3 regions of the Pseudarthrobacter sp. ATCC 49987 genome follow, and region 1 is predicted to be linked to each of the others. Evidence: predicted binding sites of a transcription regulator. Region 1 holds the regulator's gene; each other region holds the start of a gene.
What was found. Region 1 encodes HrcA, which represses chaperone genes, less so after heat shock. Its sites were predicted from a motif close to TTNGCACTCGNNNNNNNCGAGTGCNAA; they were not measured.

Region 2: groL (chaperonin GroEL) is a predicted target of HrcA. The motif match lies at 1,643-1,669, and genes of this name have one in related genera.
Region 3: GXK59_RS01270 (Hsp20/alpha crystallin family protein) is a predicted target of HrcA. The motif match lies at 1,260-1,286, and genes of this name have one in related genera.

The regions. Positions count from the first base shown of each region.
Region 1 is NZ_JAABNS010000001.1:1,638,030-1,641,298, reverse strand. It holds gene GXK59_RS07830 (16S rRNA (uracil(1498)-N(3))-methyltransferase) at 1-83, opposite strand, end outside; gene dnaJ (molecular chaperone DnaJ) at 86-1,213, opposite strand; gene hrcA (heat-inducible transcriptional repressor HrcA) at 1,320-2,333, opposite strand; gene GXK59_RS07815 (DUF3097 family protein) at 2,564-3,269, shown strand, end outside.
Region 2 is NZ_JAABNS010000001.1:3,023,351-3,026,619, forward strand. It holds gene groL (chaperonin GroEL) at 1-1,459, opposite strand, end outside; gene GXK59_RS13960 (ABC transporter substrate-binding protein) at 1,777-3,036, opposite strand; gene GXK59_RS13965 (cold-shock protein) at 3,132-3,269, opposite strand, start outside.
Region 3 is NZ_JAABNS010000001.1:266,907-270,175, reverse strand. It holds gene GXK59_RS01280 (hypothetical protein) at 1-220, opposite strand, end outside; gene GXK59_RS01275 (DnaJ domain-containing protein) at 285-653, opposite strand; gene GXK59_RS01270 (Hsp20/alpha crystallin family protein) at 759-1,184, opposite strand; gene GXK59_RS01265 (MerR family transcriptional regulator) at 1,350-1,643, shown strand; gene GXK59_RS01260 (phosphatase PAP2 family protein) at 1,709-2,491, opposite strand; gene GXK59_RS01255 (DNA alkylation repair protein) at 2,615-3,269, shown strand, end outside.

The DNA.
Region 1 (3,269 bases):
TCGGGTCCGTCAAGGACGAAGGCGGACCCGGGGGCCAGCCCGTCCAGGGTGCCGGGGGCAGTGAAAAAGACCGGGTTACTCACCGCTACAGGTTGCCGAGCCGGTCCCGGAGCTTCGCGAAGACCCCGCCGCTCGCGGCGAGTTTTCCTTCGGTGAACTGTTCGCCGCGCAGCTTCGCGAGCTGGCGGAGCAGATCCTCCTGGGCGGCGTCGAGCTTGGCGGGGGTGTCGACCTGGAGATGGACCTTGAGGTCGCCACGGCCGTAGCCGCGCAGGTGGGTGACGCCGAGTCCGCGGAGCGTGATGACCTCGCCGGACTGGGTGCCGGCCTTCACATCGATCTCCTGCTGGCCGTCGAAGGTGTCGAGGGTGAGCTCGGTGCCGAGTGCGGCGGCCGTCATGGGGATGTTGAGGCTGGCGTGCAGGTCGTCGCCGTCGCGGACGTAGGTGGCGTCGGTGTTGACCCGGATCTCCACGTAGAGGTCGCCTGCGGGGCCGCCGGCGGGGCCTGCCTCACCCTGCCCGGAGAGCTGGATGCGGGTGCCGGTGGCGACGCCGGCGGGGACCTTGACCGTCAGGGTGCGCCGGCTGCGGATGCGGCCCTGGCCAGCGCATTCGTTGCATGGATCATTGATGACGGTACCGAAGCCCTCGCAGGACCCGCAGGGTGCCGTGGTCATGACCTGGCCGAGGATGGAACGCACGGCGCGCTGGACCTGGCCGGAGCCGCCGCAGATGTCGCAGCGTTCCGGGTGGCTGCCCTCGCGGCAGCACGAGCCCTCACAGGTGGGGCACGTGACGGCGGTGTCGACTTCGAGTTTCTTGTTGACGCCGAAGACGGCGTCGCGGAGGTCGATCCGGACGCTGATGAGGGCGTCCTGGCCGCGGCGGACCCGGGACGCCGGTCCGGCCTGGCCGCCGGCGCCGAAGAAGGTCTCGAAGATGTCCTGGAACGCGAAGCCCTGGCCGGAGTAGCTGCCGCCGCCGAAGCCATTGTCGGTGCCGTTCTCGTTGCCGGTGGTGTCGTAGATCCGGCGCTTCTGCGGATCGGACAGCACCTCGTAGGCGTGCGTGACGGCCTTGAAGCGGTCGGAGGCGTCATCCCCGGGGTTCACGTCCGGGTGGAGGTTGCGCGCCAGCTTGCGGTAAGCCTTCTTGATCTCTTCTCCCGTGGCTTCGCGGGAGACTCCAAGAACGTCGTAATGGCTGCTCAAAGTGTGTATCTCTTCCTTTTTGTACTGCCGGTGGGGCACTGCCTGTTGCGGGCAAGAAGTCTATGTCGGCCCTTCGGGCCGGGCGGTTGCGGGTGGACGCGGCCCGTCAGGGGCCGAGAATCCTTGAAAGGTAGCGTGCGACCGCCCGGACGGCGGCCATGGTGGTCGGATAGTCCATCCGGGTGGGACCCAGCACCCCGACTTTCGCCGTCGCGTCCGGTCCGTAGCCGGTGGCCACCACAGAGGCCTCGGCGAGCCCGTCGTAGGGATTTTCCCGGCCGATGCTGACCGTGACGCCCCGTGGGTCTGCGGCCATGTCGCTCAGCAGGCGGAGCATGACCACCTGTTCCTCGAGGGCTTCCAGGACCGGGCCGATGGTCAGCGGGAAGTCGACGTTGGAGCGGGCCAGGTTGGCGGTTCCGGCCATGACCATCCGCTCCTCGCGGCTGCTGGCGGCCAGGGCCTCGAGGCCTCGGGCCAACGCCTGGGCGGCGTTGCGCCGCGCCGGCGGGCAGCTGCCGATCAGGGACTGCAGGGACTGCGGCAGCAGGTTCAGCGGCGTCCCCGTGAGGCTGCCGAGGAAGCGGGTGCGCAGTTCGGACAGGGCCTCGTCCTGAAGGTCCTGCCCCACGTCGATCACCCGTTGTTCCACCTTGCCGGTGTCCGCGATGAGCACGGCGAGCACCTTGCGGGGGGCGAGCAGGACGAATTCGATGTGCCGCACCTCGGCCCGGCTGAGATGCGGGTACTGCACGACGGCGACCTGGTTGGTCAGCTGGGAAAGCAGCCGCACCGTCCGGTCCAGGACGTCGTCGAGGTCGTCGGAGCCTTCCAGCAGGGCCTGGATGGCGCGGCGTTCCGCCGGCGAAAGTGGCTTGACCGCCGAAATCTGGTCCACGAACAGCCGGTAGCCCTTGTCGGTGGGGATGCGGCCGGCGCTGGTGTGTGGAGCCGTGATGAGGCCCTCATCTTCCAGGGCCGCCATGTCATTGCGGATCGTGGCGCTGGACACGCCGAGCTGGTGCCGCTCCACGAGCGCTTTGGAGCCGACGGGTTCCCGCGAATGGACATAGTCCTCCACGATGGCGCGCAGCACTTCGAGTTTGCGCGGTTCGCTCACGCTCCACCTCCTATCGACTGTCCCGCATCCGGTGCCGCCGCCCGCCAGCCGCTCCGGACACGCAGTGTCCGGACACGCAGCGGTTAGCACTCGACATGCCTAAGTGCTAACCAGTCTAATATGAGTCGCCGCTTTGTTAGCATTGAGTTCGCTCCGGGCGTTCCTCCCGGGGCGCGTGTTTTGGGGCACAGCCCGCAGCAGCAAACCGAGCGCAAAGCAGTGTGTATCCGATGTCGTACCAGAACTGGGGCCCCCAGGACCTGTCCGCCCCCGCCAAGGCCCAGCTGCCTGAAGTGCCCGTGGAGCGCGGAATGGTGCTCGAAGATGTGCAGTCCGGTTGGGTGGGTGCCGTCACCCGCGTGGAGAAGTCCGGCGGGATGCATGTGGTGGCCCTTGAAGACCGCCGCGGCAAGTCCCGGTCCTTCCGCCTCGGTTTCGGCTTCCTGCTGGAGGGCCAGCCGATCCGGCTCTTGCCGCCGGCGCCCCGGTCCGCCGCAGCCGCCGCTGGCACCAGAACAGCGTCCGGCTCCGTCCGGGTGGAGGGCCAGCGCGCCCAGGTCGCCAAAGCGAGCCGGATCTGGGTGGAAGGAAAGCACGACGCCGAACTCGTCGAGAAGGTCTGGGGTGACGACCTCCGGGTGGAGGGCATCGTCGTCGAGCCTCTGCACGGCATTGACGACCTCGCCGGCGCGGTGGCGGCTTTCCGGCCCGGACCCGGGCGCCGGCTGGGCGTGCTGGTGGACCACCTGGTGCCCGACTCCAAGGAATCCAGGATCGCCGCGGCTGTGATGGCCTACCCCGGCGCGGCCGGGAACGTCCTGATCGTCGGCCACCCCTACGTGGACGTCTGGCAGGCGATCCGGCCCGCCGTCCTCGGAATCGAGAAGTGGCCGGTGATCCCCCGCGGCGTGGACTGGAAGACCGGGATCCTGACGG
Region 2 (3,269 bases), 1.4 Mb from region 1:
GCAGGTCGACGTACTCGCCCGTTGCTGCGTTCAGGCCGTGGCCTGCAGGCAGGCCGCGGACCTTGTCGACCACAACGCCAGGCTCGAGGCCGGCGTTGAAGGCGATCTGCTTCAGCGGGGCGTCGATGGCAACGCGGACGATGTTCGCGCCGGTTGCCTCGTCACCTTCGAGCTGCAGGTTGGCGAATGCCTTGGCACCGGCCTGGATGAGGGCGACGCCACCGCCGGCGACGATGCCCTCTTCAACAGCAGCCTTCGCGTTGCGGACAGCGTCCTCAATGCGGTGCTTGCGTTCCTTGAGCTCAACTTCGGTTGCGGCACCGGCCTTGATGACTGCAACGCCGCCGGCCAGCTTGGCCAGGCGCTCCTGCAGCTTCTCGCGGTCGTAATCCGAATCGGAGTTCTCGATCTCGGCGCGGATCTGGGACACGCGGCCGGCGATCTGGTCAGCGTCGCCTGCACCCTCGACGATGGTGGTCTCGTCCTTGGTCACAACAACCTTGCGGGCGCGGCCCAGGAGTTCGAGGCCGGCGGTCTCAAGCTTGAGGCCGACTTCCTCGGAGATGACCTGGCCACCGGTGAGGATGGCGATGTCGGCGAGCTGCGCCTTGCGGCGGTCGCCGAAGCCCGGAGCCTTGACGGCGACGGACTTGAAGGTGCCACGGATCTTGTTGACGATCAGGGTGGCCAGGGCCTCGCCCTCGATGTCTTCGGCAATGATCAGCAGCGGCTTGGAGGACTGCATGACCTTTTCGAGGACAGCAACCAGTTCCTTGACGTTGGAGATCTTGGAGTTGACGATCAGGATGTACGGATCCTCAAGGACCGTTTCCTGGCGCTCGGCGTCGGTGACGAAGTAAGCGGAGATGTAGCCCTTGTCGAAGCGCATGCCTTCGGTGAGCTCCAGCTCGAGGCCGAAGGTGTTCGACTCCTCGACGGTGATGACGCCTTCCTTGCCGACCTTATCCAGGGCCTCGGCAATCAGGGCGCCAATCTCGTTGTCACCGGCAGAGATCGACGCGGTGGCGGCAATCTCTTCCTTGGTTTCGATTTCCTTGGCGGAGGCCAGGAGCTCGCGGGTGACAGCTTCGACAGCCTTCTCGATGCCGCGCTTGAGGGACAGGGGATCAGCGCCGGCCGCGACGTTGCGCAGGCCTTCCTTGACCAGGGCCTGAGCCAGCACGGTAGCGGTGGTGGTTCCGTCGCCAGCGACGTCATCCGTCTTCTTGGCAACTTCCTTGACCAGCTCGGCGCCGATCTTCTCGTAAGGATCGTCCAGCTCGATCTCCTTGGCGATGGAAACACCATCGTTGGTGATCGTGGGGGCGCCCCACTTCTTTTCGAGGACGACGTTGCGTCCACGCGGGCCGAGGGTGACCTTGACGGCGTCGGCGAGGATGTTCAGGCCCCGCTCAAGACCGCGGCGTGCCTCTTCATCAAATGCAATGATCTTGGCCATAACGGCAGTAGTCCTTTCGGGACAGTCGTTAAGAATGAACCTTTGCTGCGGTGCCCGCGACGGACGATCCTTGCCCGGCGGCCTCTGTATGCCGCTGGGTCAGGGATCTCACCCCAGCCAGGTGTTTCTTTCGCTCCAGGACCGGCTGCTGCAACTTCGCGGCCGGGCGAACCGGGCGTCGTTTTAGCAGTCAATACGCAGGAGTGCTAACTCAATAATTAGCACTCCCCCGGGGAGAGTGCAAGCAGTGGGCGTGCCGGAAGGCCGGTATCGGCCAGCTGGCGCCACTCCGGCACGACGCAATACGCTACGGGAGATTAACTCCCGCTGCTGCCGGCAGTTTCGCTGCCGCTCATGGTCGACATGTTGTCCGCCCCATAGGTGTAGACCACATAGTTTGCGGAGCTGACGTCACCGTGGGCATCGAAGCCGATCCGCCCGGATTCCCCGTCGTAGTCGGGGCGCTTGCCGGCCCGGAGAAGGTCGAGGCACTCCTGGTAGTTCTTGCACACCGCGGCGTCGCCGGTGGGTCCGCTGCCGGAGGTCTGGACCTTGCCGCCCGAGACAGCGATCAGGCCGGCCGCAATGGAGGCTCCGGCGTCGTCCTGCGCCGCGGCGGCCGCGACGGCGGCGAGGTTGACGGCGTCGTAGGTCTCCGCGGCGAAGGTCATGTCCTGCAGCTGCGGATCCACGGACACCAGTTCGCCCTGGAAGTGCGCGGAGGCAAAGGTCCCCGGAAGGATCCCGCGCGTACCGTCGAGGGCACTGGAGCCGAGGCCAGAACCGTACTGGTTGACCGCCCCGTCGCTGAGAATGAGCTTCTTCCCGGCAACCCCGGCGTTGTTCAGTTCGGCGATCGCGCCCTGGGCCCCTGCGCGGGCGACCAGCACGACGGCGTCGGGAGCCGCGGCTTTTGCGGCAGCGGCCGCCTGCTGCGCATGGCCCGGGGCGAACGCGGTGACGGCGACGGTCCCGAGGCCGGACTGTTTGGCAGCGGCGGCCACTGCGTTGGACACGTCCTTGCCGTAGCTGCCTTCCTCGTACACGACGGCAATGGTTGCCGCGCCGCTGTCCTTGGCGAGCTTGACCAGGACCGGGGCCTGCGCGATGTCGGCCGCCGAGGTGCGGAAGTAGTAGCCCTTGCTCTCATAACCGCTGAGCCCGCTGGCGGAGTTCGCGGGCGAAATCATGGCGATCCTGGCATTGGCCAGGACATCGATGGCGGCGGGCGCCCGGCTGGAGTCCGTCGGACCGATGACGACGTCGGCTTTGGCCGCAGCCAGCGCCTTTGCCTGCGCTGCGGTGTCCCCGCTGATGGTTGTCGGCAGCAACTCCACCGGCTTGCCCTTGTGACCGCCGGCAGCGTTGATTTCCTTGACCGCAAGTTTCGCGGCGGCCAGCTGGGGGGCGTTGAGGAAATTCTGCGGGCCGGTGTTGTCAAGGATCAGCCCGATCCGCAGGGTGCCGTCACCGCTCGCGTCAGCCTGCTCCACGCGGGCGCCGCCTGTCGGGCCCAGGCATGCGGTGGTGGTCAGCGCGGCTGCTGTTGCCACGGCGGCGGCCCGGCCCAGCCGCAGTGCCACAGCCCGGCGTCGGACAGTGCTGCCGGCGGCCTTTCGGGCGGTGGCTTTTTCGGCAGGGTCCTGCGGGGCGTGCGACGCGGCGGTGAAGGTCACGGGGCGGGCCGGACGCTTTCGGCCTGCGGCCCTTTTTCGCCCTCGCCGACTTCGAGTTCCACGCGCTGGCCCTCGTCCAGGGCACGGTAGCCGTCCCCCGCTATGGCTGACCAGTGCACGAAGACGTCGTCCCC
Region 3 (3,269 bases), 1.4 Mb from region 1:
AGAAGACGCCGAAAGACCGGTGCTGGCTGTCATCGGCGGTCCAGATGGGAACCACGGCAAGCGCGGCCCCGGTGTCGACGTTGATCCACTGGGCCCGCGGCAACGGTGCCTCGTGGGCCTCCGGGTCAAGAAACGGGGCGGTCCCCTCGCCCCACCGGGCCACGAACCGCTCGTGGAAGACCGGCAACAGCAGCGAATCGTAGCGTCGCCGTGCGCTCATGGCTGCCCTCCTTCTTTTGGTGTTTCGGGACCCGGTGTGTCGTGGCCGGGTGCCGGCACCGTCGTCACTGCGGGCCCCGTTCCCACCGCACCGGGGTGACCCGCAGCACGGGCTGCCTGTCCCGGTGGTGGCGCACCGGAATTTCCCGGCTTCCCGCGATGGTGCCACCGGGATGTGCGGGCTGGGAAGCGGGGTCGTACTCTGCCCGTGATTTCGGATTCCGCAGGACCGCGAATGACTCCAGGATGCGCCGCGCGTCCTCCCCGCCGTCGGGCAGGGCACCGGAGGACGCCTCGGGCAGAGCGCCGGAGGACGCTTCGACGTCGGGATGGCGGAGGCGCATCAGCGCCCGGAAAGCCCGCTGGATCTGGGCCGGCGTCGCATCCGGCGTTACGTGCAACGCGGCGTAGAAGCCGCTCGGGTCACGATTCATCGGTGCACTCCCCCTCGGATGGACCAGGCGGGGACCAGACGGCCCGGCGGGCACGGTCTGGTCCCCGGCATTCGTCGACGGCCGGACGCAATCCGCCCGCCCCAGCTACTTCCCGATCTCCTGCAAGTTGTCCTGCGTGTGAGTGATTTCAATCTTCCGCGGCTTGGCCTGTTCCTGCACCGGAATGCGGAGCGTCAGGACGCCGTCGGCGTAGTGCGCCTTGACCTTCTCGGTGTCCAAGGTGTCGCCGAGGATGAGCTGGCGGCTGAAAACGCCGCGTGGCCGCTCCGAGGCAATCAGCTCAACGTTGGGCTGGGTCGGGTCGCGCCGTTCGGCCCGGACGGTGAGCACGTTGCGCTCAATGTCGAGGTCCACCGAGTCAACGTTGACGCCGGGAAGATCGAACGCGACGACGAATTCGCCGTCTTCCTGCCATGCGTCCATCGGCATGGCAGCCGGCCGTGCCGCCGTCCCGAAGACCTGCTGGGTCAGCCGGTCCAGGTCACGGAACGGGTCCGTACGCATCAACATCATTTCCCACTCCTTCATGCGAGAGTTCTATCCTTTGGATGTATCCAACCAGAGAGATTATCTGTGGTGGTGGATATAGATTTTTTATAGCACCAGTGCCAAACTGATGCAAGAGGAAAGTGTTGGCACACCGGAACCAGTGCCTGGAGACTGCAAAGGAGAACCGTGACGGAACGGGGTCAGGAGCTCGGCGTCTACGCGATTTCCGTGGTGGCCCAATTGGTCGGGACCGGGCAGCAGAACATCAGGCTTTACGAGCGGAAGGGCCTGGTGACGCCGGACCGCACCGCCGGAGGAACGCGGCAGTACAGCAATGCGGATTTGGCGGTGCTGCGGCGGATCAGCGAACTGCTGGAGGAGGGGCTCAACCTGGCAGGGGTGGCCAAAGTGCTGGAGCTGGAGGCGGTCAATGCCCGGCTGCGGACCGAGGTGGACCGCCTCCGCTCAGGCCGGAGCTGAACACTGGGCCCCCATTGACGTGAAGGGCCCCGGCATCCCGGCGCCGCCCCGGGCGGGCGCGGGGGCTATGGCTGGGTGGTGTCGGCCTTCGAGAGCGTTCCGGTGATTTGTTCACCACGGATGCGGGCGGTGCGCCAGGTGTCCAGGGCGATCACCCCACCCAGGATCACAAACGAGATGGACAGCGAGGCCATGGCGTCGGTCAGCCAGTGATAGCCCAGGTACAGCCGGCTCACGGCGGCGAAGAAGATCCCGACGCCGGCCAGGACGAAGGCCACCACGGCGGCGACGCGGCTCTGCCGGCGCGAGGCGATCAGGAATGCGGTGACCAGCAGGAAGTCACAGGCACCCAGGACATGCCCCGACGGGAAGGAGAAGGTGAAGTCGGCGCCGAAGAGCATCAGGTCCACGGGCGGGCGCTGGCGCCCGATGGTGCGCCCGATGATCTGGGCAAGGATGACGCCGGTGAGCATGGCGCCGGCGAGGAGCATCGGCCGCCAGGCATGCTTGGCCAGCAGGCCCCAGGCCACGGTCACCACAAGGATGATGATCGGCAGGGCCACGGGGCCGAAGATGATCGCGAGGATGATCATGAACGTGGTGAGCGGTTCGGAGCGGAGGGTCAGGAGCCAGGTACGGACAGGTTCGTCGCCTGCAGTGAGCCCGCCGTGCTGCAGGACCCCGGCAAGGATCATAAAGAACAGCACGGCGCCAACGATCATGAGCCCGACGGCGATCCTGTACAGGTTCTTGCGGTCCTGCACGCTCATGTAGCGTTCCTCCACCACGAACTTGTCGTGGAAGACCCGCCACCGGCCGGGCGACTTCCCGGTTCTTCCTTCTGCCATTCCCGTATCCGCCTCTGCACCGTGTGTGGACATTTTCCTCGTGAAGAATATCGCGGTTCCGGCGCGCGGGCGCCTGGGGCTGCCCGGCAGGTCCCGCGGACCTTACGCCGGTAGCCTGAAGCGATGGGCGTCATGAATGAACTGATCAACCCGCGCGTGGTCGGCTCGCTGGAGCGGATCCTCGCCGAGGCTTCACCCGGCCTCCGCTTCCCCCACCTTGCCGAAAAGGCCGGACAGCTCGACCGACTGAGCCTGCGGGAACGCACCGACCTCCTGAGCAGTGCCATGCTCACTGACCTGTCCGGGGACTACGCCGGCGCGGCGGCCCTCTTCCGCCTGGCGCTGGAGGACCCGGGCTTCACCGGCTGGATGATCTGGCCCGTGAGCGAGACAGCGGCCACCCTGGCCTTGGCCGGGACGGGGCCCGGCGATTTCGAGGACTGCCTGTGGCTCCTCGCTGAGCTGACGCCGCGGCTCACCGGTGAATTCGCGATCCGGCGGATGCTCGCCGCCGATCTGAACCGGGCATTGGCCGTCATCCAGGGCTGGACCTCCCACCCGGACTGGCATGTCCGCCGGCTTGCCAGCGAGGGCACCCGGGCATACCTGCCATGGGCGATCCGCGTTCCGGAGATCACGGCCCGGCCCGCCGCTACCCTGCCGATCCTCGACGCCCTGTACCGTGACCCGGTCGAGGACGTCCGACGGTCGGTGGCCAACCATCTGAACGACCTGGCCCGCCACGCCCCCGACGAAGTGGTTGCTGCCGCCGCCAGAT